DNA from 2 places in the Metabacillus sp. KH_069 genome. Region 2 is predicted to be linked to the other one. Evidence: riboswitches for the same ligand, from Rfam matches in the RefSeq annotation. Region 2 holds a riboswitch; the other holds the start of a gene.
The links. Region 2 has a riboswitch for cyclic di-AMP ahead of AC3ISE_RS19340 (dicarboxylate/amino acid:cation symporter). Riboswitches for the same ligand answer to the same signal wherever they lie in the genome.
Positions count from the first base shown of each region.

Region 1: linked by a shared signal. The riboswitch ahead of gltT (glutamate/proton symporter GltT) and the one ahead of AC3ISE_RS19340 (dicarboxylate/amino acid:cation symporter) in region 2 are both predicted to bind cyclic di-AMP.

Region 1 covers NZ_CM174460.1:2,907,802-2,930,266, reverse strand. The annotation lists gene scpA (methylmalonyl-CoA mutase) at 1-613, shown strand, start outside; gene meaB (methylmalonyl Co-A mutase-associated GTPase MeaB) at 610-1,629, shown strand; gene AC3ISE_RS14710 (BrxA/BrxB family bacilliredoxin) at 2,002-2,439, shown strand; gene AC3ISE_RS14705 (transporter substrate-binding domain-containing protein) at 2,685-3,464, shown strand; gene AC3ISE_RS14700 (amino acid ABC transporter permease) at 3,543-4,202, shown strand; gene AC3ISE_RS14695 (amino acid ABC transporter ATP-binding protein) at 4,195-4,917, shown strand; gene AC3ISE_RS14690 (aromatic acid exporter family protein) at 5,230-6,213, shown strand; gene AC3ISE_RS14685 (L,D-transpeptidase) at 6,234-6,752, shown strand; gene prli42 (stressosome-associated protein Prli42) at 6,930-7,022, opposite strand; gene mce (methylmalonyl-CoA epimerase) at 7,201-7,617, shown strand; gene AC3ISE_RS14670 (acyl-CoA carboxylase subunit beta) at 7,620-9,167, shown strand; gene AC3ISE_RS14665 (M20/M25/M40 family metallo-hydrolase) at 9,191-10,315, shown strand; gene msrA (peptide-methionine (S)-S-oxide reductase MsrA) at 10,384-10,941, shown strand; gene AC3ISE_RS14655 (hypothetical protein) at 11,020-11,199, shown strand; gene gltT (glutamate/proton symporter GltT) at 11,501-12,763, opposite strand; cyclic di-AMP (ydaO/yuaA leader) riboswitch at 12,843-12,987, opposite strand; gene AC3ISE_RS14645 (DNA polymerase IV) at 13,132-14,373, shown strand; gene gndA (NADP-dependent phosphogluconate dehydrogenase) at 14,491-15,903, shown strand; gene AC3ISE_RS14635 (YqaE/Pmp3 family membrane protein) at 16,160-16,345, shown strand; gene AC3ISE_RS14630 (MFS transporter) at 16,464-17,837, shown strand; gene zwf (glucose-6-phosphate dehydrogenase) at 17,910-19,400, opposite strand; gene AC3ISE_RS14620 (ABC transporter ATP-binding protein) at 19,685-20,386, shown strand; gene AC3ISE_RS14615 (ABC transporter permease) at 20,383-22,465, shown strand, end outside.
Region 2 covers NZ_CM174460.1:3,827,541-3,836,834, reverse strand. The annotation lists gene AC3ISE_RS19355 (twin-arginine translocase TatA/TatE family subunit) at 158-334, shown strand; gene AC3ISE_RS19350 (M3 family oligoendopeptidase) at 495-2,288, shown strand; gene AC3ISE_RS19345 (alpha/beta fold hydrolase) at 2,591-3,325, opposite strand; cyclic di-AMP (ydaO/yuaA leader) riboswitch at 3,444-3,584, shown strand; gene AC3ISE_RS19340 (dicarboxylate/amino acid:cation symporter) at 3,748-4,995, shown strand; gene AC3ISE_RS19335 (sensor histidine kinase) at 5,137-6,498, shown strand; gene AC3ISE_RS19330 (response regulator transcription factor) at 6,502-7,182, shown strand; gene AC3ISE_RS19325 (metal-sensitive transcriptional regulator) at 7,250-7,576, shown strand; gene copZ (copper chaperone CopZ) at 7,596-7,802, shown strand; gene AC3ISE_RS19315 (heavy metal translocating P-type ATPase) at 8,025-9,294, shown strand, end outside.

The DNA of each region.
Region 1 (22,465 bases), 910 kb from region 2:
TTTGCTTGCGCTTGCTGTTGAGGCAGCGAGAGCAAGAGCAACTTTAGGGGAAATTTCCGATGCGGTTGAAAAGGCATCTAAACGGCATCAGGCAGTGATTCGTTCCATCAGCGGCGTGTACAGCTCTGAATTTTCAAATGAAGAAGAAATTGAAAGTGTAAGAAGAATGACGGATGAATTTTCCGAGCTGGAAGGAAGAAGACCCCGCATCTTAATCGCCAAGATGGGACAGGATGGTCATGACCGCGGTGCAAAGGTTGTGGCAACGGCATATGCAGATCTTGGTTTTGATGTGGATATCGGTCCATTATTCCAAACACCTGCGGAAACAGCTGCCCAGGCAGTCGAAAATGATGTTCATATTGTCGGCATGAGTTCTCTTGCAGCAGGCCACAAAACTCTCCTTCCGCAATTGATAAAAGAATTGAAGGCACTTGGCAGAGAAGATATTGTCGTTATTGTCGGAGGAGTTATTCCTTATCAGGATTATGAATTTTTATTAAACAGCGGCGCTTCTGCAATATTTGGCCCAGGTACGGTTATTCCAAATGCAGCAAAGGTGATGCTTGAGAAGATCTACGAAAGACTTGGGTATGAGGATGCAGAGGAATGACAGGAAGTTCAGAAAAGCGTAAAAAAGCGGGAAGTATGGAAAAGAGTGCAGAGCACTATATTGAAGGTGTTCTGAATGGGGACAGAGTGGCTGTTGCCCAGGCTATTACTCTAGTGGAAAGCAATGCCGAAAAGCATTTTGAAAAAGCGCAGCAAATGATTGAAGAACTCCAGCAAAAAGAGACCTCTTCGATACGAATCGGGATAACAGGGGTTCCTGGTGCAGGAAAGAGCACTTTCATTGATTCTTTTGGGACGTATTTGTGCAGTCTCGGGCATAAAGTGGCTGTACTGGCTGTCGATCCGAGCAGCCAAGTTTCAAAAGGAAGTATACTGGGAGATAAAACGAGAATGGAGAGGCTCTCCCGCAATCACGATGCCTTTATCAGACCTTCTCCATCAAGCGGAACACTTGGAGGCGTCACGCGAAAAACAAGGGAATCCATCATTGTTTGTGAGGCCGCAGGGTATGATGTGATCCTTGTTGAAACGGTTGGTGTCGGACAGGGTGAGTTTGCCATAAGAGGCATGGTTGATTTTTTCCTCTTATTGGTTTTGACCGGTGCCGGAGATGAGCTGCAGACGATGAAAAAAGGAATTATGGAGCTTCCCGATCTTGTGGTCGTCAACAAAGCTGATGGTGATAATCGTGATCATGCAAAAAAAGCTGAGCATGAGTACAATCATATTCTTCATTTTCTAAAATCCTATACACAAGGCTGGGAAACGAAAGCAGTGACTGCTTCTGCCCTCCATGAAACAGGGATAAAGGAAATATGGGAGACAATCAATGTTTTTGCACAGAAAACAAAAGAAAGCGGAATGTTCGAAGGCAGAAGGAAGCTTCAGCAGAAGGAATGGCTCTATGAAATGATTGAGGAACAGCTCAAGCATCATTTTTTTCAGCATACTTATATAAAAGGCAATATGCAGAGCTATGAAAAAGATGTGGTGGAAGGAAAGCGGCCGGTTTCAGGCAGTGTAAAAGAGCTGATCTCTGCTTTTTTAAGCAGATAAGTGCCGTTTTTCTGCCGAAGTTTAAATGGCGGATTTTTTTCTGAACAGGCAGTTCCGCATTTCAGAGGTGTCCAGCTCCACCGCCTAACTCCTCGGCCAGAACGGATCCGGCGTAAAAGTCAAACCCGGACTTTTACGCCGGATCCTTATCTGTCTTTCGGAGCTGAACAGTCGGTTCCGCATTTCAGTGGTGTCCAGCTCCACCTCCTAGCCCCTCGGCCAGAACAAATTCCCCCAAAAAGTCAAACCCGGACTTTTCGGGTGAATTCTTATCTGTCTGTCGGGTCTGAACAGTCGGTTCCGCATTTCAGTGGTCATTTGACGCAACTCTTGGTAAACTGTATGTATTGTAAGTAAAGGAGAGGTTATGACGTGAATATCGATTTTAATATGTTTATGAATGATGTAGTCGCACAGGCAAGAAAAGAAATCACGGCTGCAGGATATACAGAATTAACTACACCTGAAGAGGTGGAAGAAACATTTAAGCAAGAAGGAACAACTCTTGTGATGGTCAACTCGGTATGCGGCTGTGCAGGCGGTATTGCAAGACCTGCAGCTGCTCACTCTGTTCATTATGATAAAAGACCTGACCGTCTTGTCACTGTCTTTGCAGGACAGGATAAAGAAGCAACTGCATATGCAAGAGAGCATTTCACTGGTTATCCGCCTTCTTCACCATCGTTTGCCCTGTTAAAAGACGGCAAGCTTGTGGCTATGGTTGAACGCCATGAAATTGAAGGACACGATCCGATGAGTGTTGTAGCAAAGCTTCAAGAAGCTTTTGATCAGCATTGCGAAGAAATCTAAACTGCCGTTTTTACGGCAGTTTTTTTTGTGGTTTTTTATATTTCCGAAAAGTTTAACATTCTTTTCCAATATAATATTTTTGCATAAAAATAAATTATTGATCTATATATTGCATATTTATAAGTATGTGTTAAAATACATTTATTCGGATATTTATTCGTAAAAAAACACTTGTAAAATATTATTCTATAGAAGATAATATTATTAAATTTAGAATTTTAAGAAAACTATCTAGGGGGAAGAAAATGAAGAAGGTATTATTGTTTATGATTTCGATTTTAGTGATTGGAGTTCTTGCTGCATGCGGATCTTCAGACAATGGATCTGGAGAAGAGAAAAAAGTGTTAAAAATGGCAACATCGGCAGATTATCCTCCTTTTGAGTACATTGACACTGCTAAAGGGAGTGAAATCATTGGATTTGACATCGACCTTGCCAAAGCAATCGGCAAAGAGCTTGGTTATGAAATTGAAGTTCAGGACATGGATTTCACTGGTTTAATCCCGGCACTTCAGGCTAACAAGGCTGATATTGTTTTAGCAGGGATGACACCAACTGAAGAACGCAAAAAAAGCGTGGATTTCTCAGATGTATACTATACAGCTAAGCATATGATCGTCTCTCCAAAAGGCAGCGGCATTAAATCTGTTGAAGATTTAGAAGGAAAGACAGTCGGTGTTCAGCTTGCTTCGATCCAAGAAGGCAAAGCGGAGGAAATCGCTAAAGAGGTAAACATCAAAGTTGAAAACCGCAACAGAATTCCTGAACTGATTCAAGAAATGAAATCAGGCCGTTTTGATGCAGCGATTATTGAAGACACAGTAGCAAAAGGCTATTTTGAAAAGGATAAAGAACTAGAAGGCGTGACAATTGAAGACGGTGAAACAGAAGAAGCAGGTTCTGCGATTGCTTTCCCTAAAGACAGCAAGTATGCAGAAGAATTCAACAAAGAGCTTCAGAAGATGAAAGAAAACGGCGAGCTTGAAAAATTAGTCGTGAAATGGTTCGGCGGAGAAGAAAAATAAGTTAACTTTAAAAAACGTTCAACGGAACGATTGTTGAACGTTTTTTATTTCCTTAAACAGAAAGGAGTGTCATGAAAAATGAATCTGGATTTTCCGGCTATAGCACCTTCCATACCTTTTATTCTTCAGGGGATACCTGTTACATTGAAAATTGTAGGACTTTCTGCTTTAATTGGATTTATTCTAGCTGTCATTCTTGCACTGTTGAAGATTAGCAGAATTAAGCCGCTGATGTGGATTGCAGATGCATATACATCCGTTTTTCGCGGCACGCCGCTCATCTTGCAATTATTAATCATTTATTATGGTGCACCGCAAATACTTGGCTTTGAGATTGATCCTTATCCAGCAGCAGTTGCAACATTTGCCCTGAATTCAGGCGCATACATTTCTGAGGTTATCAGAGCAGGCATCATGGCAATCGATAAAGGACAGCGCGAAGCTGCAATGGCTCTTGGTGTTCCTTACTCAAAAATGATGAAAGATATCATTTTTCCTCAGGCCATCAAAAATATTCTTCCTGCACTGATGAATGAGTTCATTACGCTGACAAAGGAATCTGCTATTGTAACCATCATTGGCGTACAGGATATCATGAGAAGTTCGTATATTGTCGGAGGACAAACATACCGTTATTTTGAACCGATCTTAATTGCGGGTTTAATCTATTATGTCATGGTTATCATCTTAACGCTCCTTGGCAAACTCGTTGAAAGGAGAATGGCGCGCAGTGATTAAAGTAGAAAATCTTCATAAGTCATTCGGTAAATTAGAAGTGCTTAAAGGAATTACCACATCAATTGCTGAAAAAGAGGTTGTCGCGATTATCGGGCCTTCAGGCTCAGGAAAATCCACCTTTTTGCGCTGTTTAAATCGTTTGGAAGATCCAACAGACGGACATGTCTGGATTAAGGATCATGATATCACTAATCCGAAAACAGATATCAATAAAGTTCGTCAAAATGTCGGAATGGTTTTTCAGCATTTTCATCTTTTTCCTCACAAAACCGTTTTGGAAAACTTAACATACGCACCATTAACGGTTAAGGGAACTTCCAAAAAGGAAGCAGAAGCACAGGGTCACGAGCTTTTAAAGAAAGTCGGTCTTGCTGAAAAAGCTCACGAATATCCAAGCAGGTTATCAGGCGGACAAAAGCAGCGGGTTGCGATTGCAAGGGCGCTTGCAATGAACCCGGAAGTTATGCTGTTTGATGAACCTACCTCTGCTCTTGATCCAGAGATGGTAAAGGAAGTATTGGAAGTTATGAAAAATCTTGCGTTCTCCGGTATGACGATGGCGATTGTAACCCATGAAATGGGATTTGCAAGAGAAGTAGCAGACAGAGTCCTCTTTTTAGATGAGGGGATTTTAGTTGAAGATGCACCGCCTAAGGAGTTTTTCACAAATCCTAAAACGAAACGTGCTCAAATTTTCCTTGAAAAAATGCTATAATCCTAAAGTGAAAGGTGATCATGATGATCATCTTTTTCTTTTTGGAGTTTTTCATTTATATATTTTAAGTTTTCTTTTCGTAAATATGATTGCTGTTGGATTAAATGTTAAAAACCTTAAGTGGAGCGGAAAGGAACGGACAACATTTATCATGGAAAACAACAATCTATGTGAAAACAGCCTAATTAAAAGAAACACCATTAAATTAGCTGTTCATTTAAAAACCGCATCAGCATACATAAGACTTATTCAAAAATCATTCTTCTTTTTGGTTACACTAACAAACAGAAGATTGAAGCAAGGGGCAAGAAAATGTTTAAAATCGGATACCGCACGCTTAAAACTGCATTGGGAGCAGCGATTGCCATCAGTCTGGCTCAGATGTTTCAGCTGGATAATTTCGCATCAGCCGGGATACTGACGATTCTCTGTATTCAGGTAACAAAGAAGAAATCATTGCAGACTTCCTGGGCAAGATTTTTTGCCTGTTTAATTGCCATTCTCTTTTCATTTGTCTTCTTTGAAGGAATTGGCTATTATCCTTTTGTTATCGGTCTTCTTTTACTGTTCTTTATTCCTGTGACAGTGATTGTTCGTGCAAAAGAAGGGATTGTGACCAGTTCAGTTATTATTTTGCACTTATACACATCCTCACATATTACGTTCAGCCTTGTTTTAAATGAAATCGCGCTTATTTCAACCGGGATAGGGGTGGCCCTGATTATGAACCTTTATATGCCGAGCGTTGATAAAAAGCTGAAGGAATATCAGCTGAAAATTGAAGATAATCTTTCGAAAATCTTTCTGGAAATTGAGGAGTATTTACTATCAAACGATAGTTCATGGGATGGAAAAGAAATAACGGAGACCGCTCTTTTAATAAACGAAGCCAAAACTCTGGCATTCAGAGATGTTGAAAACCATTTTATGAGACATGAAAATCTCTACTACCACTATTTCAAAATGAGGGAAAAACAATTTGAAATTATCGAACGGGTCCTTCCGATTATTACTTCCGTTAATGTAACGGTGGATCAGGCCGAAATTATCGCTGAATTTATTCAGGAAGTCAGAGAAGCGATACACCCTGGTAATACGGCACACAAGTTTTTAGTCAAGCTTCATCATATGAGAAAGATTTTTAAAGAAATGCCGCTTCCCGAAACACGGGAAGAATTTGAAGCAAGAGCCGCTCTCCTGCACTTTGTACGGGAGATGGAGCAGTATCTTGTCATAAAAAGTCAGTTTAAAGGCATATCTTCAGAGCATGAATTTCATCCTTCCAGCGCAACATAAAGAAAAAAGGGTGATTCATCATGAAGGTATTGCTTCTTTCCATCTTGTTTCTCTCTCCGCTTTGGCCGCTCGGAGAAAATCCATCTGTCGGTGATCCATATGTCATTATCAATAAGCAGTCGAACGAACTTGCATATATAGATAATGGTCAGGTTGTGAAAATCTTTGACGTTGCTACAGGCAAGAATGAAGAGCTTACACCAGAAGGAGAATTCACGATCACTGTGAAAGCGGCAGATCCGTATTACCGAAAAAAGAATATTCCGGGCGGCGATCCTAAAAACCCGCTTGGGACCAGGTGGATTGGATTTGATGCAGAAAATTCTGATGGCAGAACGTATGGCATTCATGGAACGAATAATGAAGATTCAATCGGTTCTTTTGTGACCCAGGGATGTGTGCGCATGTATAATGAGGAAGTAGAAATTCTGTTTGAACATATTCCAATCGGCACAAAGGTATTTATTACAAAAAACAAGAAGCCGTTTGAAGAAATAGCTGCTGAAAAGGGCGCAATGAAAAAAGGTGTTTCCCAATGAGGGAATCACCTTTTTTAGTATAAGATGCCGGTCATCAGCCGGTTCCGTTATTCATGGTGTCAACTCCGCCTCCTAACCCCTCGGTCAGAACAAATCCGTCAGCAAAGGCAAAAAGCGCCTTCACCGCCTGATTCTTATCTGCCTTTCGGGGCTAAACAGTCGGCTCCGCATTTCTTATTAGAACCACATGCTCATCCCAGCAAGTAATGTTGTTGCAATCATTACAGCAAGCATCAAATAAACAATCACTTTTTGAAATCTTTTAGACATAATCTTCACTCCTAAATAGGATTCTGTCTATATTTTAACGTGAATAATTAGACTGGACAAGGGAGGAGTTATGAACAAAATTGCACATTTTAGTCGAAACAGCAGGAATATTGACAGTAAATAAAGAAGTAAGTCACGTTCATAAGAGTTAAGCGTTTTCAACAAGAGGAGGGAAGAGATGATTAAAAAGGTAGATCACATAGGGGTAGCGGTGCGTTCCATTTCTGAGGTGCTTCCGTTTTATGAGAAGACTCTCGGATTACAGCTTCAGGGCATTGAGCATGTAGAAGAGCAAAAGGTGAAAGTCGCTTTTTTGAAAATCGGGGAGACGAAAATTGAATTGCTTGAGCCCACTTCAGAAGACAGTGCTGTAGCCAAATTTATTGAAAAACGGGGAGAAGGCATACATCATTTGGCTTTAGGAGTGGATGATATAAAGAAACGGATTGAAGATTTACGGAATAATGGAGTGAAAATGATAGATGAAACTCCAAGGAACGGTGCAGGCGGCGCTTCAATCGCTTTTTTGCATCCGAAAGCTGCAAATGGAGTATTAGTGGAACTATGTGAAAAGAGAGAGGGTACTGTTCAATGAGCATAGATATTTTCGATAAAATAAATGAACTGTATGATCGAAGACGTGAAGTGGAAATGGGCGGCGGAGATGAGCGCATTGAAAAACAGCATGAAAAAGGAAAGCTGACAGCGAGAGAGCGAATTGATCTATTAGTAGATGAAGGCACTTTTGTCGAGATGAATCCTTTTATTGAGCACCGATGCAATGACTTTGGCCTTAGCGGGAAAAAAGGACCTGGAGACGGAGTTGTCACAGGCTACGGGAAAGTCCATGGGCGGCCAATCTACTTATTCTCACAGGATTTTACCGTTTTTGGAGGAGCACTTGGAGAAATGCATGCCAAAAAAATTGCTGCAGTCATGGATCTTGCCGCGAAAAGCGGAACGCCTTTCATTGGCCTCAACGACTCCGGAGGTGCTAGAATTCAGGAAGGTGTGGTATCATTAGATGGATATGGGCAGATATTTTACCGCAATACCATCTACTCAGGCGTTATACCGCAAATTTCGGTTATTCTTGGTCCTTGTGCAGGCGGTGCCGTCTATTCTCCTGCCATTACAGACTTTGTTTTTATGGTCGAGAAAACCAGTCAAATGTTTATAACAGGGCCTAAAGTGATCGAAACCGTAACAGGCGAAAAAATCAGTTCCGAAGATCTAGGCGGAGCTAAAGTACATAATACAATCAGCGGAAATGCCCATTTTTCTGGCGAAACAGAAGAAGAGGTGCTTTCTCAGGTCAGAAAATTAATCACTTATTTACCTCAGAATAATCAGGAAAAAGCACCAATAATGCCGTTTGAGAATGATTCAGATTATCGTCCGAATCTGACAGACTGCATTCCATTTGATGCTCTCAGGCCTTATGATGTTCGAGTGGTGATTCAAGAAGTGGCTGATGCCGATTCTTTTTATGAGGTGCAAAAGGACTTTGCAAAAAATATTGTCGTCGGTTTTGCAAGAATAAAAGGAGAAGTCGTAGGACTTGTCTGCAATCAGCCAAAGTATATGGCAGGCGGACTGGATATTGATTCTTCAGATAAAGCTTCCAGGTTCATCCGCTTCTGTGATTCTTTCCAGATTCCGATCATTACATTTGAAGATGTAACTGGGTTTTTCCCAGGAATTAAGCAGGAGCACGGGGGAATCATCAGACACGGAGCAAAAATTTTATATGCCTATTCAGAAGCAACCGTTCCTAAATTGACGGTTATTTTGCGAAAAGCCTATGGCGGAGCATATGTTGCACTGAACAGTAAATCCATCGGAGCGGATCTAGTGTTTGCATGGCCGAATGCCGAGATTGCTGTAATGGGTCCTCAGGGTGCTGCGAATATTATTTTCGCCAAGGAAATTGAAAACAGTGATAATCCTGAGGAAACAAGAGCAAATAAAATTGAAGAATACAGGGAGAAATTCGCAAATCCGTATGTTGCTGCAAGTCAGGGCATGGTCGATGATGTCATTGATCCGCGGGATACAAGAATCAAATTGATTCAGGCGCTTGAAATGCTGCGGACAAAGCAGGAGCAAAGACCTGTCAAAAAGCATGGAAACATTCCGCTTTAATACAATTTATGGAGGAAATACATATGGTTAATCAAGAGCGCTTAGTTAATGAATTTCTGGAGCTTGTGCAAATTGATTCAGAGACGAAATTTGAAACAGAAATAGCAAAAGTATTAAAAGAAAAGTTTTCAGCACTTGGTGTTCATGTAGTGGAAGATGATACAACCGGCGTCACTGGACACGGAGCAGGAAATCTAATTTGTACTCTGGAAGCTGTAAAGGACGGAATAGATCCAATTTACTTTACTTCACACATGGATACGGTTGTACCAGGAAAAGGCATTAAGCCATCCATTAAAGATGATTACATCGTGACAGATGGAACGACGATTTTAGGTGCTGATGATAAAACAGGTTTATCGGCGATGCTTGAAGCCGTCCGCGTTTTAAAGGAAAATAACATCGCACATGGAAAAATCGAATTTATTATTACCGCCGGTGAAGAATCTGGCCTTGTAGGTGCAAAAGCTTTAGATGGATCTCAAATCACTGCAAAATTCGGTTATGCATTAGACAGTGATGGTAAAGTCGGCACAATCATTGTAGCAGCTCCAACACAGGCTAAAGTAAAAGCAGCCATCTTTGGCAAAACGGCTCATGCCGGTGTCGCTCCTGAAAAAGGTGTATCTGCGATTACCATTGCAGCCAAAGCGATAGCAAAAATGCCTTTAGGCAGAATTGATCAAGAAACAACAGCTAATATTGGCCGTTTTGAAGGAGGCACGCAAACAAACATCGTTTGCGATCATGTGAATATCTTAGCTGAAGCAAGATCTTTGGTTCCTGAGAAAATGGAAGCTCAAGTGGCGAAAATGAAAGAAGCTTTTGAGAGCGTTGCTGCTGAAATGGGCGGACGAGCTGAAGTGGACATTGAAGTGATGTATCCAGGATTTAAATTTGGCGAGGGTGATCATGTTGTGGAAGTCGCTAAAAAAGCGGCTGCAGCAATCGGACGCACAAGCGAGCTTCAAACAAGCGGCGGAGGCAGTGATGCCAACGTGATTGCCGGATTTGACATTCCAACCGTAAATTTGGCAGTAGGATACGAAGATATCCATACAACTAATGAAAAGATGCCGATAGAAGAGCTTGTGAAAACAGCAGAACTCGTTGTGGCTATCATTGAAGAAGTAGCTAAAGGCAAATAATCCAAAAAGAATGGCAGGCGCAGCGATTGCTCCTGCTGTTTCTTATTTAGAAAATAGAGGTGTCATGCATGAATAAAAGAGAAAAAGCAACGTTTGCGGGAGGATGTTTCTGGTGTATGGTCAAGCCGTTTGACGAGCAGCCTGGAATCATTGAGGTTGTTTCAGGCTATACAGGCGGAACCTTGGAAAATCCTTCTTATGAACAAATTAAGACAGGTGAAACAGGCCATCGTGAAGCTGTCGAAATTACCTTTGAACCTGAAGTATTTTCATATCAAAGACTGCTCGAGTTATATTGGCCGCAAATAGATCCGACAGATGACGGCGGACAGTTCTTTGATAGAGGAAGCCAGTACCGTACAGCCATTTTTTATCACACCGAAGAACAAAAGCAAAAAGCAGAAAAGACAAAGCAGGAAATTGACGAAAGCGGCCGCTTTAAAAATCCGGTTGTCACTGAAATCCTGCCTGCAGCACCTTTTTACCCTGCAGAAGAATATCATCAAAAGTTTTATGCTAAAAATCCGGAGAAGTATAAGCAAGAAAGAGAAGAGTCAGGAAGAGAAGAATTTATTCAGAAAAATTGGAAGAAGTTAGCCCTAAGCCCTTTGCCTTTAAACAGGTGAGGGGCTTTTGAATGTGCTGATAATAGTTTGTTAAAGAGGGCAGCGGGGTACTTTCCATATTAAGGAGAGGTGATCAATATGAATACATTTAATGAAAGCGCCATCGCTTCCTATGTGAAAACGAGAGCGGAGGAGAATTGCAAGCTTCTGAAAGATGACGAAATGAACGAGCTTGAAAAGGGCAAAATATTGGGCAGAATGGAAGCTTACAATGAGTTTCTTGAACGGTTTGGGTTTGATAAGGTTGAGTGCAAGTGAAATAGATTTAGATTAAAACACACCATTCATTGCTGAATGGTGTGTTTCGCTTTGATAGGGAAATCGTGCCCTCAAAAACCGTTTCTCGGTTTTAGAGGGTAAGAAAGCGAAGGAATCGAACCCTCAGTAAGAGAATTATACCCATAAATATAGATAGTTGTAAGCAACTGGGAGAGGGAGGGTGAACAAGAGATGCATGAACGGATTGAACTGCTGAAAGAAAAAGCTGATGATTCTTCCATTCCCGGAAATTCTGATTGTATAAGAAACCCCCGGCAGCAACGCCGGGGGCAGATTATTTTTATGCACTTGCTTTCATCACTTCGTTCGCTTTAATGCGGTTGTATTTTCCTTCTGATTTTGACATGACAATTGCAGCCAATGTATTTCCAACTAAGTTTACTACCGTGCGCGCCATGTCCATGATGCGGTCAACTCCGGCAATAAAGGCGAGTCCTTCTGCCGGTATTCCAATGGTTCCAAGGGTAGCAAGCAGGACGACAAAGGATGTGCCCGGAACGGCAGCCATACCTTTAGAAGTGACCATCAAGACTAAGATCAGCGTTAATTGCTGTACGATTGTCAACTCGATGCCGTAGACTTGTGCAAGGAACAAGGCAGCGATTGCCTGATAGAGCACAGATCCGTCAAGGTTGAAGGTGTAGCCAATCGGAACGACAAATGAAACAATTCCTTTAGGGCATCCCATTTTTTCAAGCTTTTCCATAATGCGGGGGAGGACGGTTTCAGAGCTGGATGTACTGAATGCCAGCAGGAGCTCGTCCTTAATGTAGCGCAGGAGTGAAAAGATATTAACCCCTGCCCATTTGGCAACTGCACCTAAAACAACGATCAGGAAGAAGATCAGGGCAGCGTATACCAGCAGAACTAATTTGCCTAGAGACAATAAAGAATCGATCCCGAACTTTGACACGGTTACTCCAATCAGAGCAAACACACCAAGCGGAGCGACTTTCATCACAAGATTTACTACGTGGAACATCGCGTGCGAGACGCCGTCAAAGAACTGAAGAACAGGTTTTCCCCGTTCGCCGATGGCTGCGACCCCGAGCCCAAACAGGACTGAGAAAAAGATAATTGCAAGCATGTCTCCTTCAACGACAGATTTAAAGAAGTTTGTCGGAACGATATGAAGGAACGTTTCGGCGACCGATTTTTCACTTTGCTCCTCAGACGTATCGACATACTGCTGGATATCTGTCTTTTGAGCAGACTCAAGGTCAACACCTTGTCCAGGCTGGAAGACATTTGCAAGCAATACGCCAAGAACAATCGCAACTGTTGTAATGATTTCAAAATAAAGGATTGTTTTGCCGCCAAGCCTTCCAACGTGTTTTCCATTGCCTGCTCCGGCAACACCGACAATTAAGCTGGAAATGACAATAGGAATGACGATCATTTTAATTAACCGGAGAAATAAATCACCAAGCGGCTGCAGGAACGCTGCAACACGCGGATCGTTAAACCAAATAACACCTGCCAAAATCCCTAAAATCAAACCGATGAAAATTTGGGAAGCCAGTCCCAATTTAAATTTCTTCATGTATGAACCCCCTCTAAGTTGTCTGAAAACACAAAAAAAGACCGTTCTTAAGAAAGAAAGGTCTTTAATTCACTAAAGTTCTTTCTCTCAATAAAGCACACGAGGTTAACTGTCGGATTCGGGATTGAGAGTTCCCTGCCTTTGTTTAAAGGATTCACCCCAAGGTAAATGGATTACCAATTGCATGATTCCCCCGTTCTGGATAGATTAAGCTTGTTATTCATTTGTTCAGTATAATAAAAAACACACAAGATATAATTTACTCTGACAAACAGCAGCTTGTCAATCTTTTTATGCTGAATGGCCGTGTTTACTGCTGTTATGGTAAACTTAAGATTAACAACAGTCTGGAAAGAAGTTGAACGGAAATGAAAGAGCAAAGCGGGCCAAAAGTGATTCTTCATGTGGATATGAACAGCTTTTATGCATCTGTTGAAATGGCATTTGAACCCGAACTCAGAGGAAAGCCGCTTGCCATTGCAGGAAATGTTGAAGAAAGAAAAGGAATTGTGGTTACCTGCAGTTATGAGGCGAGGGCTAAGGGTGTAAAAACGACCATGCCGCTTTGGCAGGCGAAACGGCATTGTCCTGAACTAATTGTGCGCAAACCAAACTTTGACCGTTACAGGAAAGCCTCGAAAGCTATGTTCGATCTTTTGCGGGAGTTTACCCATTTGGTAGAGCCCGTTTCAATTGATGAAGGTTATATGGATTTAACGGAATTTTTAAAGGAGGGCAATCCTCTTCAAATCGCAAAGACCATTCAGGACAGACTGATGGAAGAACTTTTGCTGCCTGCTAGCATCGGCGTCGCACCTAATAAATTTCTCGCCAAAATGGCATCCAATATGAAAAAACCGCTTGGCATCACAGTACTCAGAAAGCGGGAACTGGGTAAAACGCTTTGGCCGCTTCCTGTAAGCGAGATGCATGGGGTTGGCGAAAAAACAGCGGATAAATTAAGAACAATTGGCATTCAAACAATAAAAGACCTTGCAGATGCAGATGCGATCGGGTTAAAGCAGCTTCTCGGAATTAATGGAGAGAGGCTGAAAAAAAGAGCGAATGGAATCGATGACAGAGAGGTAAACCCTGACTCTATCTATGATTTTAAAAGCATTGGAAATTCAACTACATTATCAAAAGATACGACAGAGCCGAGAATTCTTTATGAAACACTGAACCGCCTGTCACAATCGGTAAGCAGCAGAATGAAACGGAAGGATGTTCTCGGCACGAAAATCTTCACGACAATCCGCTATTCTGACCGAAGCACATTTACCCGAAGTAAAAAGCTGAACAACCCCATTGCAGAGAAAGAAGATATTCTTACACATGCTAAAGCTCTGTTTGATAAACATTGGACAGGTGAACCGATCCGGCTTCTTGGGATCACATGCCAGGATCTCGTTCAGAAAGAGGAGGCTTATAAGCAGCTGGATCTTTTTTCTTTTCAGGAGGATGCAAAAAAAGAACCGCTTTACAAAACCATTGAAGATATTAATAGAAAATATGGCGGCAGCATGGTGAAACGCGGGATGAAAGTGGACAAATCAGAAGATGATAAGACAAGCGGCACAAGTTTTAATAAAGATTTTTTAAGGGAATGAGCAAGGCGCTTTACTTGATAAAAGCAAGGCTCCTGTGTTATTTTACATGAAGAATCCATGTGCATGTATACATGAGCTCTGTCTATTAAAAAATTGATTGAGAAGGGAAGTATTATAATGTCAAAACAGCAAATTGGCGTCATCGGTTTGGCCGTCATGGGCAAAAACCTCGCTCTTAATATAGAAAGCCGCGGTTATTCCGTATCGGTTTATAATCGTTCTTCTGATAAAACAGAGGAAATGCTGAAAGAAAACAGCGGAAAAAATCTTGTTGGTACATACAGCATTGAAGAATTTGTTCAATCACTTGAAACTCCCCGCAAAATTTTGTTAATGGTCAAAGCGGGCTTTGCAACAGATGCTACTATTGAACAATTGCTTCCTCATTTAGACAAAGGGGATATTTTAATTGACGGCGGAAACACGCTTTATACAGACACACAGCGCCGGAACAAGGAGCTTGCCGAGAGCGGCATTCACTTCATCGGCACCGGTGTATCCGGAGGCGAAGAAGGGGCACTTAAAGGACCATCCATTATGCCTGGCGGACAGAAAGAAGCATTCGATCTAGTAAAACCTATTTTTGAAGCGATTTCTGCAAAAGTTGATGGAGATCCATGTACTACATACATCGGTCCTGATGGTGCTGGCCATTACGTGAAAATGGTTCATAACGGCATTGAATATGGGGACATGCAGCTGATTTCAGAAGCTTATTTTATTTTGAAAAATGTTCTTGGTCTATCTGCAGAGGAATTACATGAAGTATTTGCAGACTGGAATAAAGGTGAGCTTGACAGCTATTTAATTGAAATCACAGCTGACATCTTCACGAAAACAGATGAAGAAACAGGCAAGCCGCTAGTAGATGTTATCTTGGATACTGCAGGCCAAAAGGGCACTGGAAAATGGACAAGCAAAAGCGCTCTTGATTTAGGTGTTCCGCTTCCGATTATTACGGAGTCTGTATTTGCACGCTTCATTTCAGCCATGAAGGATGAGCGGGTGAAAGCAAGCAAAATCTTATCAGGACCTGCAGCTGTTTCTTATGAAGGCGACAAAGCAGAACTGATTGAAGTTGTGCGCAAAGCTCTTTATATGAGTAAAATTTGTTCTTATGCACAAGGCTTCGCTCAAATGAGAGCAGCTTCTGATGAATATAAGTGGGACCTTCAGTATGGTGACATCGCGATGATTTTCAGAGGAGGCTGCATCATCCGCGCTGCATTCCTGCAAAAAATTAAAGATGCGTATGACCGTGATGCAAGCCTTGCAAATCTGCTTTTGGATCCATACTTTAAAGAAATTGCTGAAGGCTACCAGGGAGCACTCCGCAAGGTCTTAACGGTTGCGATTGAGCAGGGAGTACCAGTGCCTAGCTTCTCAGCTGCGTTATCTTACTATGACAGCTACCGTACAGAAACGCTTCCTGCCAACCTTATTCAGGCGCAGCGTGACTACTTTGGAGCTCATACGTATCAGCGTACAGATAAAGAAGGTATTTTCCATACAGAATGGATGTCTAAATAAGCAAACAAACACGGTGCCCTCTGGCGCCGTGTTTTCATTTGGCTCTTTCGTAAACTGCTAGAGATAGCTAGTAAAATCGGGTTATGGATTTTTTGCATTCCATACGCCGACTAAAAGAGCACGTCTGAGACCTTATTTCGCGTTAAATAACGATAGCAAATCAGCAATTAATCCGAACACAGCCCTTTCATATATGTTTTCACCTTGATGTTTCCGGGTAAAAAAGAAACAGAATGAGAGAACGGGGTGAAGTCGGATGCTTTATTTGCTTGCCATATTATTGCCGCCAGTTGCGGTGCTTTTTGTCGGAAAACCATTTCAGGCTCTGCTGAATTTGATTTTAACTTTGATCTTTTATATTCCCGGAGCCATCCATGCGGTACTAGTTGTGAAAGATGCGAAGGCAGATAAACGAGCGAAAAAATATGGCACTCATTATTAATAGATACAGCCGGGCATGTAAGCGGATGCCCGGTTTTTTCATGAATTCAAATTGGTTGACGATTGTCGTTGGAGCGCGTATATTTCATTAGGTACACGAAATAAAAAGGCGGGATCACATGTCTGCAATTACAACGGAATTACCTATTGAAAAAAACGATCATGGATTAGCCCACGAAACAAAGATTGTTTTATTATGGAGCTTAACCGTCTGGCTTGTCGTCATGAACACCACGATGTTCAATGTTGCGCTGCCAAGTGTGTTAAATAACCTTAGCTTATCATCTGGAACAGCATCTTGGATTGTATCCGGCTATTCGATTGCCTTTGCTATTTCCACTTTGACATACAGCCGCTTATCCGATTTTATTCCGATCGCAAAGCTGCTCTCTATTGGTTTAATGCTGCTTGGAATCTCATCCATTATCGGGTTTTTCTCAAACAATTTTTATATGCTTTTAACTGCCCGTGTCCTTCAGGCTGCAGGAGCCGGTGCTGTTCCTGGTCTTGCGATGGTTCTTGCAGGAAAATATATTCCCATCTCAAGACGGGGAAAAGCAATGTCTCTTATCTCATCTGCTGCCTCGCTTGGATTTGGTCTGGGTCCTGTTATAGGGGGAGCCATTACACAATATTTAGGCTGGCATTATCTATTTTTGATCACAGGATTTGTTATCCTGCTATTGCCGCTCTTTCAAAAACTTTTGCCGAAAGAAGATGCGAAGCAAGTGCATTTTGATTCTTTAGGAGGCTTGTTGACCGGAATTGGTGTTACAGGCTTGCTGCTGTTTTTATCAACTATGTCAATTCCATTGCTTGCCGGCACAGTTATTCTTTTATTTATTCTCTGGAGACATATTCATAAAGTCGACATCCCGTTTGTCCAGCCGTCCCTTTTGCGCAATCGTCAATATTTAAAATTAGCAGGAGTCGGGTTTTCGGCTTTTATAGTTCATTTTTCAACACTGTTTTTAATGCCTATTATTCTCACAGTTATTTTTGAGAAGGATCCGGCAGCCATTGGAATGATTATCTTCCCCGGTGCGATTTTGTCTGCAGTCGCAGCTCAGTTTATTGGCCGCTTGATTGATAAGTTCGGAAATCTTCCGCTCATCTTTTTTGGTCATGCATTTTTATTGATTTCAACTGTTATTTTGGTGTTTTTCTCAACCATTTCGCCTTATGCGATTTTAATTGCCTATATGTTTATGAGCACTGGTTTTTCAAGCTTGACATCAAGCATTGCAAATGAGGCTACCCGCATTCTTCCGGAAAAAGAAATTGGAGCGGGAATGGGGATGACACAGCTTGTTCAATTTTTTGGGGGAGCGTTCGGTGTTGCCCTCTCCGGTCTGTTTATTGAATGGCAGGAGGGACTATCGCCTAAGCTGATTTATACCAATATTTTTGCAGGACTTGCCGGATTAATTGTATGTTCTCTTGCCGTATTTTTTATGTATTTTCTCAAAAGCAAAAAAGATTTTAACAAGTAAAAGCCCCTCAGCTTAGAGCGGCTTTTTTTTTGCGCAATAAAACGCCTGGATTGTTCCAGGCGTTTTATCATCTTATTCTACAATATCTGTAATTGGCCACCAGTGAAAGCCGTCTTTTTCAAGCATTTCATCTGCTGCTTTCGGTCCCATAGAACCGGCAGCATAGTTAGGAAACTCTGCTTTAGCTGATTCCCATGTTTTTGAAATGGTATCAACATAGCTCCATGAGAGAGAAACTTCATCCCAGTGCGTGAAGTTTGTTGCATCTCCGCGCAGGCCATCATAAATCAATTTTTCATACGCTTCAGGTGTATTGAATTGATCAACACAATTGCTGCAGTAGTCAAGCTTGATCGGCTTTACATAGGATCCGCCGCCTGCTTCTTTTGCATTCAGATGAAGGGTAATTCCTTCATCAGGCTGAATATGAATCACAAGCAGGTTTGGATGCTTGCTGTCAACATCATTTGAATACAGGTTCATCGGCAAATCTTTAAATTGAACAACAATTTTTGTGGATTTCGCGGCCATTCGTTTTCCTGTACGGATGTAGAATGGAACACCTGCCCATCTGAAGTTATCAATCATGACTTTGCCTGCTACGTATGTTTCTGTATTGGATTCCGCATCTACGTTGCTTTCTTCACGGTAGCCGGGAACCGCTGTTCCTTCAGATTCGCCTTTGCCGTATTGTCCGCGTACGAAGTAATCAGGAACATCTTTTTCCGTCATCGGGCGGAGGGCACGCATGACCTTCACTTTTTCAGAACGGATTTCATCAGTTTCGAGCTTAATTGGCGGCTCCATTGCAAGCAGGGCAACCATTTGCATTAGGTGATTCTGAACCATGTCCCGAAGAGCGCCGGAATTTTCATAGTAACGTCCGCGGTCTTCAACACCGAGCACTTCGCTTGAAGTTACCTGGATATTTGAGATATATCGGTTGTTCCAGACAGATTCAAACAATGCGTTTGAGAAACGGATCACTTCTATATTTTGGACCATTTGTTTTCCTAAATAATGATCAATCCGGTAAATTTGATCTTCAGAAAAAGCTTCGCGGATTTCATCATTTAATTCCTGTGCAGAAGGCAGATCATGTCCAAACGGTTTTTCAATCACTAGACGGCTCCAGCCATCTGTTGCCGTTAATCCTTCTTTTTTTAGATTGCGCGCAATCGTTCCGAAGAATTCAGGTGCCATAGCCATATAGAACATGCGGTTTCCCGGAATTTGATACTTGCTGTCCATATCGGAGAGGATCCCTTTTAACTCTAAGTACGAAGATGGATTTGTCACATCAAACGGATGATAATAAAAGTGTGATGCGAACTCTTCTAGCTCTGATGATTTCTTGATCGATGATTGAATCGATTCACTGACATTCGAGCGGAATTCATCATTTGTCCACGGTCTTCTTCCTACACCGACGACTGCAAAATCAGCATCAATTTTCTTGCTGCGGTACAGGCGGTAAATGGAAGGGAAAAGCTTGCGTTTTGCAAGGTCTCCTGTTGCCCCGAATATTACAATTACTGCTTTTGGTTTTTGTTCCGTATTCATGTATTGAACCTCACTTTATATCAGCCGGATTTATTAAAAAAGTATGTAACCTGTTCAAGTACTTAATTTTAATGCTAAAAATGAAGTAAATCAAACATTTAAGATTATTTTCATACATAAGTAGTATGAACCAATTGATTGCAATCCATAAATCGGAAAAAAAGATGAAAGATGAAATGAAAATTGAAAAATAGTTCAAAAACTACTTGTCGCCGGCTATTTTCTGATGTACGATAATTATGAAATTAAATTTAAAAAACATTTCATAACTTGTGGGGTGCAAAATGAGTATCCAATTAAAAGGCGTCAGCAAATCTTATAAAGCAGGAGAAGTAGAGGTTGCTGCACTCAAAGAGGTAAGTTTAACGATCAGCCAGGGTGAAATTGTCGTTATATTGGGTCCATCAGGATCAGGGAAGTCTACACTGCTGAATGTCACCGGAGGAATTGACCGGGCTGATAAAGGAGAAGTGGCTGTACAAGGATTGCAGCTTCATCAGTTAAAAGATAAAGAGCTGACAGCTTACCGGAGAGATCACGCAGGCTTTATTTTCCAATCGTACAATCTGATTCCATCTCTGACGGTCAGGGAAAATGTTGAAGTCGGCTCTGAAATCAGCGGGTCACCGCTGCCGAAAGATGAAATTCTTAAAAAAGTGGGGATGTATGACCATCAGCATAAATTTCCGCACCAATTAAGCGGAGGAGAACAGCAGAGAACAGCGATAGCCCGTGCCATCGTCAAAAACCCAAGCATTTTGTTTTGCGATGAGCCAACAGGTGCCTTAGACGAAGAGACAGGTAAAAAGATTCTGTCGCTGATTCAAGAAGTGAACCGCGCTTATCAAACCACGGTTCTGATCATCACTCATAATCCAGGTATTGCGGATATGGCACATACCGTTTTGAAAATGAAAAGCGGCATGGTCATTGAAACGATAAAAAATGAAGAGCCAATCGAGGCTGAGCAGGTGAGATGGGTATGAAAATCCGTAAAATGGCTGTGCGAGGGATGCGGCAAAAGCCTTTGCAATTTTCAGGAGCTGTTTTTCTACTAGCCATAGCTGTCATGCTGTTTGTCATGCTTTCAAGCTCGATGGCACTGATGGATTCGAGTAATCAATTATTCAGAAAAGACTATAAGCAGGAAGACTTTCAATTTGCTGCAGGCGAAAGGCTCACAAATGGGCAGATGGATGACCTGGAAAATAAGTTTAATCTTGATCTAGAGGAAAGATCCTGGCTTGATGCTGAATGGAAAGAAGGGACTACAGTCCGGTTTCTGTCTCTTCAAAACAGCATGAATCTGCCCTATGTTGTAGATGGAACGCTCCCTGATGAAGAAAATGAAGCTGCGGTTACGGCTGCTTATGCCAATCACCACAGTCTTGATATCGGCGATCAATGGAAAGCCGGCGGGAAAACTTATACTGTAACGGCACATGTGCACTTGCCGGATTACATTTACGGCGTACAAAATGAAAACGATCTGTTTTATGATTCCAAGACTTTTGGTGCAGCATTAATAAGAAAAGCTGATTTTCCGGAAAATCGTCAGGCGCCCGTCTACTACACAGGTCTTTTCAAAAAAGAGGAGCAGCAGACGGCTGAGCTGAAAAAAGCCGTTTCGGCCGTTGTTCCTGTCACAAAATGGACAGATGCTGAGGATAATATCCGGATTTCATATATTGATACAGAGATTGAATCGAATCAGTCATTTGGAACGGTTTTGCCCTTATTTATCGGACTGCTTTCCTTATTCATCGTCGTCCTGATTGTTAAAAGGCAAATTGAGCTTCAGGCTAAACAAATTGGCACTCTTTTAGCATTAGGCTATACACCAAGAGAGATTACTTCTTCCTTTATGGTATACCCTCTTGCTGTTTCTGCTGCCGGCTCAGCCGCTGGAATGGCAATTGGCATACTTGCTTCAAAGCCAATGACAAGTCTGTATACGTCTTTTTATAATCTGCCGATTTTAAAAAGCTTTGCCTTTGATCCGTATACCCTTGTGCTTGGATTAGCAGTGCCGGTTATTGTCATCGGAGCAGCCGGTTTCTTTACGATCCGAAAGACGGCTATAAAACCGCCTCTTCAGCTGCTGAATACTAGACCTGCCTTTTCAAAAAAAGGAACCGTCAGCCTGTCAAAAAGACTTTCCTTTAAAGCTCGTTTCCGATTGAAAATGCTGATTGGCAATCCGTCGAAAAGTTTCGTTCTATTCATCGGAATTCTTTTCTCAGCTATCCTTCTCACGTTTGGATTCATTTCGATGAACTCTATGAATCAGCTTCTGAAAAAGACTTATGAGGATGCTTATCGGTATGAATATGCAGTCTATTATCAGGATTTAAAAACCAATGAAATGACGGGCGAAGACAGTCCGTTTACTGTTTCTGAAGTAACCCTTAAAAGCGGGGACAAAAAGGATGCAAAAACGCAGCTCTATGGAATAGATGCGGATACCTCCATGCTGAAGCTGATTGACAGCAGGGGAGCCGATTTGAATCAAACCTTATCAGACGGAGCTGTTGTCACACAGACGCTGGCTGCTGCAGAAGGTCTGCAAAAAGGGGATTCCGTTACTATCAGCAATCAGTGGACGGAGAAGGAACAATCCTTCAAAATCACCGGCATTGCTGAGATATTCATTGGCCACGCAATCTATCTGCCAAGAGAAGAAGTAAATAGTTTCTTAGATTTGGAGAATACGGCGTACCTTGGAAAATGGACGAATGAAAAACCGGAGGAGAACCTAAACGAACCCATTACAATGATTGAAGACAAACAAGCAATGAAAAAGGTGTTTGAAACCCTGCTTGAGCCTACAAAATATTCAGTCGCAGTCATCAGTTTATTTGCTTTTATAATCGGATTGGTCATCATTTATTTAATTACAAGCCTGATCATGGAAGAAAATACAGTCAATATATCATTGCTTAAAGTCATGGGATATAAGCAAAAAGAAATCTCATCCGTTCTATTAAATGTTTACACTCCCATTGTGATCATTGGCTATATTCTGGGAGTTCCTCTCGCTTTCATCAGCTATAAAGGGCTGATGG
Region 2 (9,294 bases):
AACTAGATAAATTTTTTTACCAAAAGTTTCAAACCTATATTGAATTAACTGTCACCGAAACTTCACTTTGCAATCCGCCCGCGAATCTACTATAATTTACAAAGATAACGTTTTCTTTCTATTTTTATGAAAATATAACATGGAAGAAGGGCACATGATGAACTTGGGATTTGGCGAAATCATGTTAATTGTCTTCGTGGCACTCCTGCTTTTCGGACCGAAAAAGCTTCCGGAGCTCGGAAAAGCTGCCGGCAAAACACTAAGAGAGTTTAAAAACGCAACAAAAGGTCTGATGGATGACGAAGAAGGTAAGTCAGATAAATCAGTGAAATAAAGGATCGAACAGCCTCGGCGAAATGCCTGGCTGTTTTTTTTTGCGCTTTTAAGTTTTCTTTATTAAAAGTGTTAGAATTATACAAATATTTAGTAAAATGATATATAATAGACCTGAGAGTTTATTTAGTGTAACGAAATATATAGTGGGGGGTATGTCTATGAAAGCCGCTACATATGCAGAGACTTGGGATTTGGATGTTTTTTTCAAAGGAGGCAGCCAGTCTGAAAGCTTTAAGCATCATTTAAAAGAGCTTGAAAATGATGTTCCTTTGTTTAAAGAGCAGGCCGATCAGTTAAAGGTGCCAAGCTCAAAAGAGGACCATATTTACCTTGATGAAATTCTTGAAACGTTCCAGGGAATTGCGAAGAGAGTGAGACAGGCCGGTGCTTTTGTAGGCTGTCTGCAGGCTCAGGATACAACGGATAAACACGCTGCTGTGCTCAGAGGAAAAGTAACGAAGCTCAGCTCTCAGTTTCAAAATGCTCTTGCCAGTCTCGATCAGAAGCTTGTAAAAGTGGAGGATCAAGTATGGGAAGAACTTATAGAGACAGAAAGTCTTTCTGAGCTTGCTTATGTGCTGACTGAACGCAGAAACAAAGCAAAAAATAAATTACCGATGGAGCAGGAGACGCTTATCAATGCTCTGTCCGTAGACGGCTATCATGCATGGGGACAGTTCTATGACACCCTCGTGTCGACTGTGAAAATTCCTTTTATAGAAGATGGGGAAGTAAAAGAACTTTCTGTCGGCCAGGCTGCCAATAAGTTTTCCAGTGCAGACCGTGAAGTCCGCAAATCTGTGTTTGAAGAGTGGGAAAAGGCATGGGGAAGCAAGGCAGATTTATTTGCCCAGACGCTGAACCATCTTGCAGGTTTCAGATTGAATGTTTACGAGAAGCGTGGATGGGAAGACGTCCTTAGCGAGCCGCTTGAAATCAACAGAATGAAGCGCGAAACGCTTGATGTCATGTGGAAAGTTATTTCTGAAAATAAGCAGTCTCTAGTAAAATATTTAAAAAGAAAGGCAGAGCTTCTTGGTGTGGATAAACTCAGCTGGTATGACCTTGATGCGCCGGTTGGCGGGAAAGAGACAAAGGTCACCTATCAGGAGGGAGCAGAATTTATTCTCGATCAGTTCAGCAATTTTGGCGAGGAGCTGACAACATTCACGAAAAAAGCGTTTGAAGACCGCTGGATTGAAGCTGAGGATCGAACTGGAAAGGCGCCGGGCGGATTCTGCACAAGCTTCCCAGAAAGCGACCAGTCCCGCATTTTTATGACATTCTCAGGAACGCCTTCGAATATTGCGACACTGGCCCATGAACTTGGCCATGCTTTCCATCAGCATGCAATGGCAGGCGTTCATCCGCTTAACCGCAGCTATGCCATGAACGTGGCGGAAACGGCATCAACATTTGCAGAGATGATTGTCGCAGATGCTTCTGTGAAAAAAGCAAAAACGGAAGAAGAACGCCTGGCCCTGCTTGAAGACAAAGTGCAGCGCAGTGTTGCCCTTCTGATGAACATTCACGGGCGTTTCATTTTCGAAACAGCGTTTTATGAGGAGCGTAAGAAAGGAATGGTCAGCGCTGAACGTATCAGCGAGCTGATGGAGGCGGCGCAAAAAGAAGCGTACTGTGATGCATTAGGAGAATATCACCCGCATTTCTGGGCATCCAAACTCCATTTTCATATTACAGGAGTGCCTTTCTACAACTTCCCGTATACATTTGGCTACTTATTCTCGCTTGGAATCTATGCAAAAGCGCTTGAAGAGGGGACTGCGTTTGAGGAAAAATACATTGCTCTCCTTAAAGATACGGGTTCCATTCAGGTGGAAGATCTCGCGATGAAGCATTTGGGAGTGGATCTGACAAAAGAAGATTTCTGGCAAAAAGCAGTCGCTCTAACTGTAGAAGATGCAGAGGAGTTCCTTGAGGCGACTAAGTAAAACAAGGTTATTGTGTGATGCTGCATTTTCAGCTTTTAGCTGAGGTGCAGCTTTTTTGTTAAATGGCATAAAAAGGGGTGCAAATGGGGTTTTGCAGTGCGAACTCCTTAAAGTTTGAGGCAAGTCGTTCAGCAAATTCTTTGAATCTAAAACACGTCAATTATGCTGCTAATTGGCGTGTTTTATGATGTGTTATTTATGATGTTGTTTTAATGTTTTGCACCTTGAACCGACCCCGTCAGACGAGCCGCTGTTTCTTTTTATCTGATTCGAACATAAATAAGCCTGGAAACTCTATTTTTTTACTGATTCATCATAATCCACCGGTCAATCTCATTAACCACAAGATCCTGCTGGATAAAGACATTAATGTCCGCTTTTTTATCGCCTTTTTGTTCCCCGTAGATTCCGAACTGTGCATGGTTTCCGTCTTTAATCCGGTAAAAGAATGTATCCTCTGAAAGCAGATGCTTTTTCTCCTGTATATCTGCAAGAGTTGTCAGGGCGTCTTTTTCGGCATAAATCGTCAGAATCGGAAAGTCCGTCCCGGAAAAGTCACTGGAATCAGCAGGATAGGCTGCCAGCAGAAAGAGTCCTTTGAGTGTATCCTGGTGGTTATAGGCATAAATAGAAGCTGACGCGCCTCCAAGTGAATGGCCTCCGATATACCACTTCTTAATGTCACCGTGCTCATTAATGACTTTGTCGGCTTTGTTGATTCCTGCAATGGCCAGGTTGAAAGGCATTTTTGATATAGCAACTGTATATCCTCTCTGTGCAAGCTGCTCAGCAAGATAGGCGTAGGCTTCAGGCTCTACTTTCGCCCCTGGATAAAAAATAATGCCTGTTTCGGTCTTCTGATTCACCGGTTCAAAAAGCAGGTACCCATTCACGTTGTTTTTCTTTTGGATATTTGTCGAATTGTAAAGGTTTTCTGTTGGTTTATATGTCTGCTGGGACCATATATAAAACCCTGCAAATGATAGAATTAAGACCGCTAATGCTATCAGGGAAAAATTTTTTATCCATCTTTTCATTGCTTAAAACTCCTTAAAATATAACGTTTTCTGCTAAATTTTATGTTTAAATCCAACAAAAGGCAAATTTTGATGTTTGCCAAAACAGGATCTTTTATTTAGAATAGTAGTATAACTTAATAAATATACGCTTAATCCTTAACGGGAACGGGGGAACCGAACTGTGCTCATGCACTGGGGTGAATCCTTAAAGTACTAGGTAGGACAACTCTTCGTCCGAATCCGACAGCTAACCTCGTATGCACTGGAGAGACTCATCTGTGGAAAAGTCATAATTATTCAAATTGACGAATACTAACCGCGAGAATTCTCTCGCGGTTTTTTGTATTTTTCAAAAAACTCTCACATTTATGTTTCTCCATCCCGCTTTTTTGGGAATAAAGCATTATCTTTCTATTATTCTTATTTTACGGAGGTTTTATATGAAACTAGCAACGAAAATCATCATTGGTCTCATTCTGGGTGCCATCGTAGGTCTGATCCTTAATATCACGGCTCCGGATTTATTTAAACAGTTAGACACGTTCCTGTTTACTCCGCTTGGAAAAATCTTTTTAAACTTAATTAATATGCTTGTAGTGCCAATTGTTTTCTTCTCTATTACTCTGGGAGTTGCAGGGTTGGGCGACCCAAAGAAATTGGGGAGAATTGGAGTGAAAACTGTTTCCTACTTTTTAGTAACGACAGCTGTAGCTATCGTAATCGGATTAATTCTTGCCTTGACAATTCAGCCTGGAAACGTAGGCGAATTCGATACAAAGTCTGCTGAATATGAAGCAAAAGAAGCTCCATCCGTTGCTGATACATTCTTAAATATGATTCCTACGAATCCTATTAAAGCATTCGCTGACGGAAATATGCTTCAAATCATCATTTTCTCAATCTTTGTAGGACTTGGAATTACGTTCCTCGGCAAGAAAGCGAGTACGCTATATAAAGTCGTTGAACAAGGAAACGATTTAATGATGTACCTTGTAAACGTCGTAATGAAATTTGCTCCATTCGGTACGTTTGGTCTTATCGCAACTGCTGTCGGCAGCCAGGGATTAGACGCTCTTAAAGCAATGGGACTCTACATGGGTGTCGTCCTGCTGGCTCTAGTGATTCATGCAATCGTCACTTACGGATCATCCATTCTTTTCCTGGCAAAACAAAGTCCAATTTGGTTCTTTAAGAATTTCGCTCCTGCAATGGCAGTAGCTTTCAGTACTTCAAGCAGTAATGCAACCCTTCCTGTATCTATGGAAACGGCGCAGAAGCGTCTGAAAGTGCCAGAGCCGATTTCAAGCTTCGTTCAGCCTCTTGGCGCAACGATTAATATGGATGGAACGGCTATTATGCAGGGTGTAGCAACAATCTTTATTGCTCAAGTTTATAATATTGATTTATCTATTACGCAATTGCTTACTGTCGTTCTTACAGCTGTTCTTGCATCGATTGGTACCGCTGGTGTACCGGGGGTTGGACTGATCATGCTAGCGATGGTCTTAAACTCTGTAGGTCTTCCAGTAGCGGGTATTGCCTTAATCATCGGTATCGACCGTTTGCTTGATATGGCCCGTACAGCAGTCAACATCACTGGTGATGCAGCTTGTGCAGTCATTGTAGCAGAAACAGAAAAGAAACACGGCGATTACAAAATTCCTGATATGGAAGAGAAATTATCTTAATAATCAAAGCGGCCTGACATAGGCCGCTTTTTTTGAAGCATTTTTTCTAATTCTGCACCAAAAATGCACAAGTATTTGGTACTGTTAAACTTATCATGCTGAAGGACCGAGACAGGTACTGGTCCTTTCAAGGAGTCATATATGAACAAACTGGCCATAAAGATAGGACTATTATTTTTTACAATCATTCTTATAGTAGAAACATGCCTTTTTTTATTCTTATACCGAAGCCTGGTCAATACACGGGTAAATGAGGAGGTGGCCGCCCTCCAGACAAGGGGCAACAGCCACCGCGATGTCCTGAACAAGCATAATGATGAAACGACAATGGAGCATGTGATTTTAATGGAATCCGAAGCAGATACAGATGTTGTCCTTACAAATGAAAACGGAGAAATTCTTCATTCTTCTAAAGAGATTCATCCATTCATGCAGAAGACAGTCAATGCCCGTGGTGAGGAAGAAATGGACGCTCTTTCCAACTGGCAAAACAATCCTTTCATCTGGTCTGTCAGTCCAATAGAAAAGAATGGTGAAACAACCGGGTTCGTCTATATGTTTAAGGGAACAGAATCTCTTCAATCAATGATTGCGAGATTGAATGATCATTTCATATTTATCGGAACCGTATCTGTTATTTTAACCATCATTGCCGTTGTGTTTTTATCAAAAATCGTGACAAAACCGCTGCTCTCCATGAAACGTGCGACTGAACGTCTGAGCGAGGGGGACTTTACAGTTAAGCTTCATATGCAGAGAAACGATGAGCTTGGGGAGCTTGGACAGTCCATTCAAAAACTTGCTGATGATTTATCTCATTTAAAAAAGGAGAGAAATGAATTTTTAGCAAGTATTGCTCATGAATTGCGTACCCCCCTCACGTATATTAAAGGGTATGCAGATGTTGCACAGAGGCCTGAATTGTCAAGTGCTGATCAGGCAAAATATTTAGATATTATAAGGGAACAGACAGAGCATTTATCAAAGCTTGTGAGTGAGCTGTTTGAACTCGCTAAGCTTGATCATCATTCTTTTCAGATTGAAAAAAAGAAACTGGATCTCGTCTTATTTATAAAAAAAACGATTGAAAAGATGAATCCCATCTTAATGAATGAAAATAGGAAAGTGAATTTTCTTTTACCGGATTATTCTGTTCAGCATTTAATAGATCCGGCAAGATTTGAACAAGTACTTCTCAATATTATGGACAATGCCATCCATTATTCTGAAAAAGAGACCTCCATTACAGTCAAGCTGCTTGACCATGAAGGAAAGATTGAAATCGTTATTTCGGATCAAGGAATTGGAATTCCCGAGGAAGATCTCCCGTATGTATTTGACAGACTGTACCGCGTGGATAAATCAAGATCACGCCACAGCGGGGGAACAGGTCTGGGTCTTGCCATCGTAAAGGAAATAGTGGAGGCTCAGGGCGGCACCGTTCGGGCGAAAAGTACGCTTGGTTCAGGAACGTCCATATACATTTGCTTTAGAAAGGATTAAACGATGAAAAAGATTTTGCTTGTAGATGATGAAAAACTGATGCTGGATCTGCTTGCGCTGTACCTTGCTCCAGCGGGGTATTCGTGCATAAAATCTTTATCAGGAAAAAACGCAGTAGACCATGTTTTAAATGAAGAGCCGGCACTTATTATTCTTGATTTGATGATGCCTGAAATGAATGGTTTTGAAGTGTGTAAAGAAATCAGAAGCTTTTCAGATGTTCCAATCATCATGGTGACGGCAAGAGATCAGCAAGAAGACATTGTAAAAGGACTGCAGACAGGTGCCGATGATTATATTACGAAGCCTTTTAATGAAATGGAATTATTGGCAAGAATAGAAGCGATATTAAGAAGAACTAGAAACAATCATGCTGTGGAATACAAGGGACTTAAATGGAATGAACGAAGTCAGGAGGCAAGCTATAAAGGTGAGCCTATCTTATTTACGCCTAAAGAATTTCAGCTGGCGGGCATCTTTTTAAAGAACAGAAACAGAGTGTTTAATCGAGAACATTTGATTCATTCCATTTGGGGGTATGATGCAGATACGGAGGATCGTACGGTTGATTCCCACGTCCGTCATCTTAGAGAGAAGCTGAGAAAAACCGGGTTTCCAATAGATGATCACCTTCAAACCGTTTGGGGCACGGGATATAAATGGAAGGATGAAAAAAATAAATAAATCTGAATTTTATCTCTTTACATAGGGTAGGGGGGTATGGTAAAGTATAAACAAGGAGGTGCATGGCATGGTTGAAAATATGAATGAACCAGAAAGCTGTCATGTTCCAGGATCGGATCGAAAAAGCCATCATTCAGACGCGGTTAAGAAAAATCTTGTCACGCGATTAAACAGAATTGAAGGTCAGATCCGCGGAGTAAAAGGATTAATTGATAAAGATACTTACTGCGATGATGTACTGACACAAATATCAGCCATACAATCTGCTTTGAACTCCGTCAGCAAGCTGCTTTTAGAAGGCCACATGAAAAGCTGTCTAGTTGAACGCATTCAAGAAGGCGATCTAGAGGTTATTGATGAAGTTTTAGTTACGGTTAAACGATTAATGAAATAATAATAGAGGAGTGTTTTAGATGGAAAATGTTACTTTAAACGTTCAGGGAATGTCTTGCAATCATTGTGTGAAAGCAATTGAAGGCAGTGTTGGCGAACTTAATGGGGTCAAATCGGTCAAGGTAGATTTAAACGAAGGAACAGTTGATGTAGATTACAACCCGAACGAAGTGAATGTAGCTGTCATTAAAGAAGCAATTGATGACCAGGGCTACGAGGTAGAATAATTAGAAAAGCAGAATCGCCCGTTTAGCGCAGGCATGACAGAAAAGGATCTAACAGAAAAGGCGCTTTATGCCAATACTTGCGGACCCGTTCTGGCCGAGGAGCTGGACATTGAAGCGCCAAATTTTATACTTTCTATAATCAAAAAAAAGAAACGTGCTGATCATCGGCACGCTTTCTTTTCAATAAAATATACCCCTATGCGGTATATGGAGGGATTCGAAATGAGCAATCTAAAGGAGACCCAATTTCAGATTACTGGCATGACTTGTGCAGCCTGCTCAAACAGAATTGAAAAAGGCTTAAACAAAATGGATGGTATAGAGAAAGCAAACGTAAACCTTGCACTCGAAAAAGCCACTGTAACGTTTGATAAAGAGAAGACGGAGCCTGAAATGATCCGTCAAAAGATAGAAAATTTAGGCTATGGGGTGGTATCTGAAAAAGCCGAATTTACTATTACCGGGATGACATGCGCGGCTTGTTCAGCAAGAATTGAAAAAGGACTCAGCAAGCTTGATGGGGTCTTGGAAGCGACAATCAATCTCGCACTTGAGACAGGATCCGTAGAATACAATCCATCTATTGTTGCGCCGCAGGATATGATCAAGCGCGTTGAAAAGCTCGGATATGGAGCAAGCTTAAAAAAAGAAAATGAAACGGATTCCGCCCATACAAAAGCTAAAGAGATCCAAAAACAGCAAAGGAAATTTATCGTGTCTGCCATTCTTTCGATTCCGCTCCTTTGGTCAATGGTTGGCCACTTTTCCTTTACTTCTTGGATGTATGTGCCTGAGCTTTTCATGAATCCATGGTTCCAGCTGCTATTAGCCACTCCTGTTCAATTTGTTATTGGCGGACAGTTTTATGTCGGTGCATACAAAGCGCTAAAAAATAAAAGCGCGAATATGGATGTACTCGTAGCTTTAGGAACGTCCGCTGCTTATTTTTACAGTCTTTACCTAACAATTGAGTCGGTCCGGCATAATGGGCATATGCCAGAGCTTTATTTTGAAACGAGTTCGGTGCTGATTACACTTATTCTGCTCGGGAAGTTATTTGAAGTGAGAGCGAAGGGCAGATCATCTGAAGCCATTAAAAAATTAATGGGGCTGCAGGCCAAGACAGCAAGAATAGAAAGAGATGGAATGGAAATTGAAGTTCCTCTTGAAGAAGTTGCTGCGGGTGATATCGTGTTTGTCAGACCTGGTGAAAAGGTTCCCGTTGATGGAGAGATTTATGAAGGCAGATCCGCTCTTGATGAGTCCATGCTGACAGGTGAAAGTATACCGGTAGATAAGACAGCTGGAGATCAGGTTTTTGGAGCTACAATTAATAAAAATGGTTTTTTGAAAATAAAAGCTACAAAGGTTGGGCGTGATTCAGCTTTAGCCCAAATCATTAAGGTTGTAGAACAGGCGCAAACATCAAAGGCTCCGATTCAAAGAATGGCCGATCAGATTTCAGGCATTTTTGTCCCGATCGTAGTCGGAA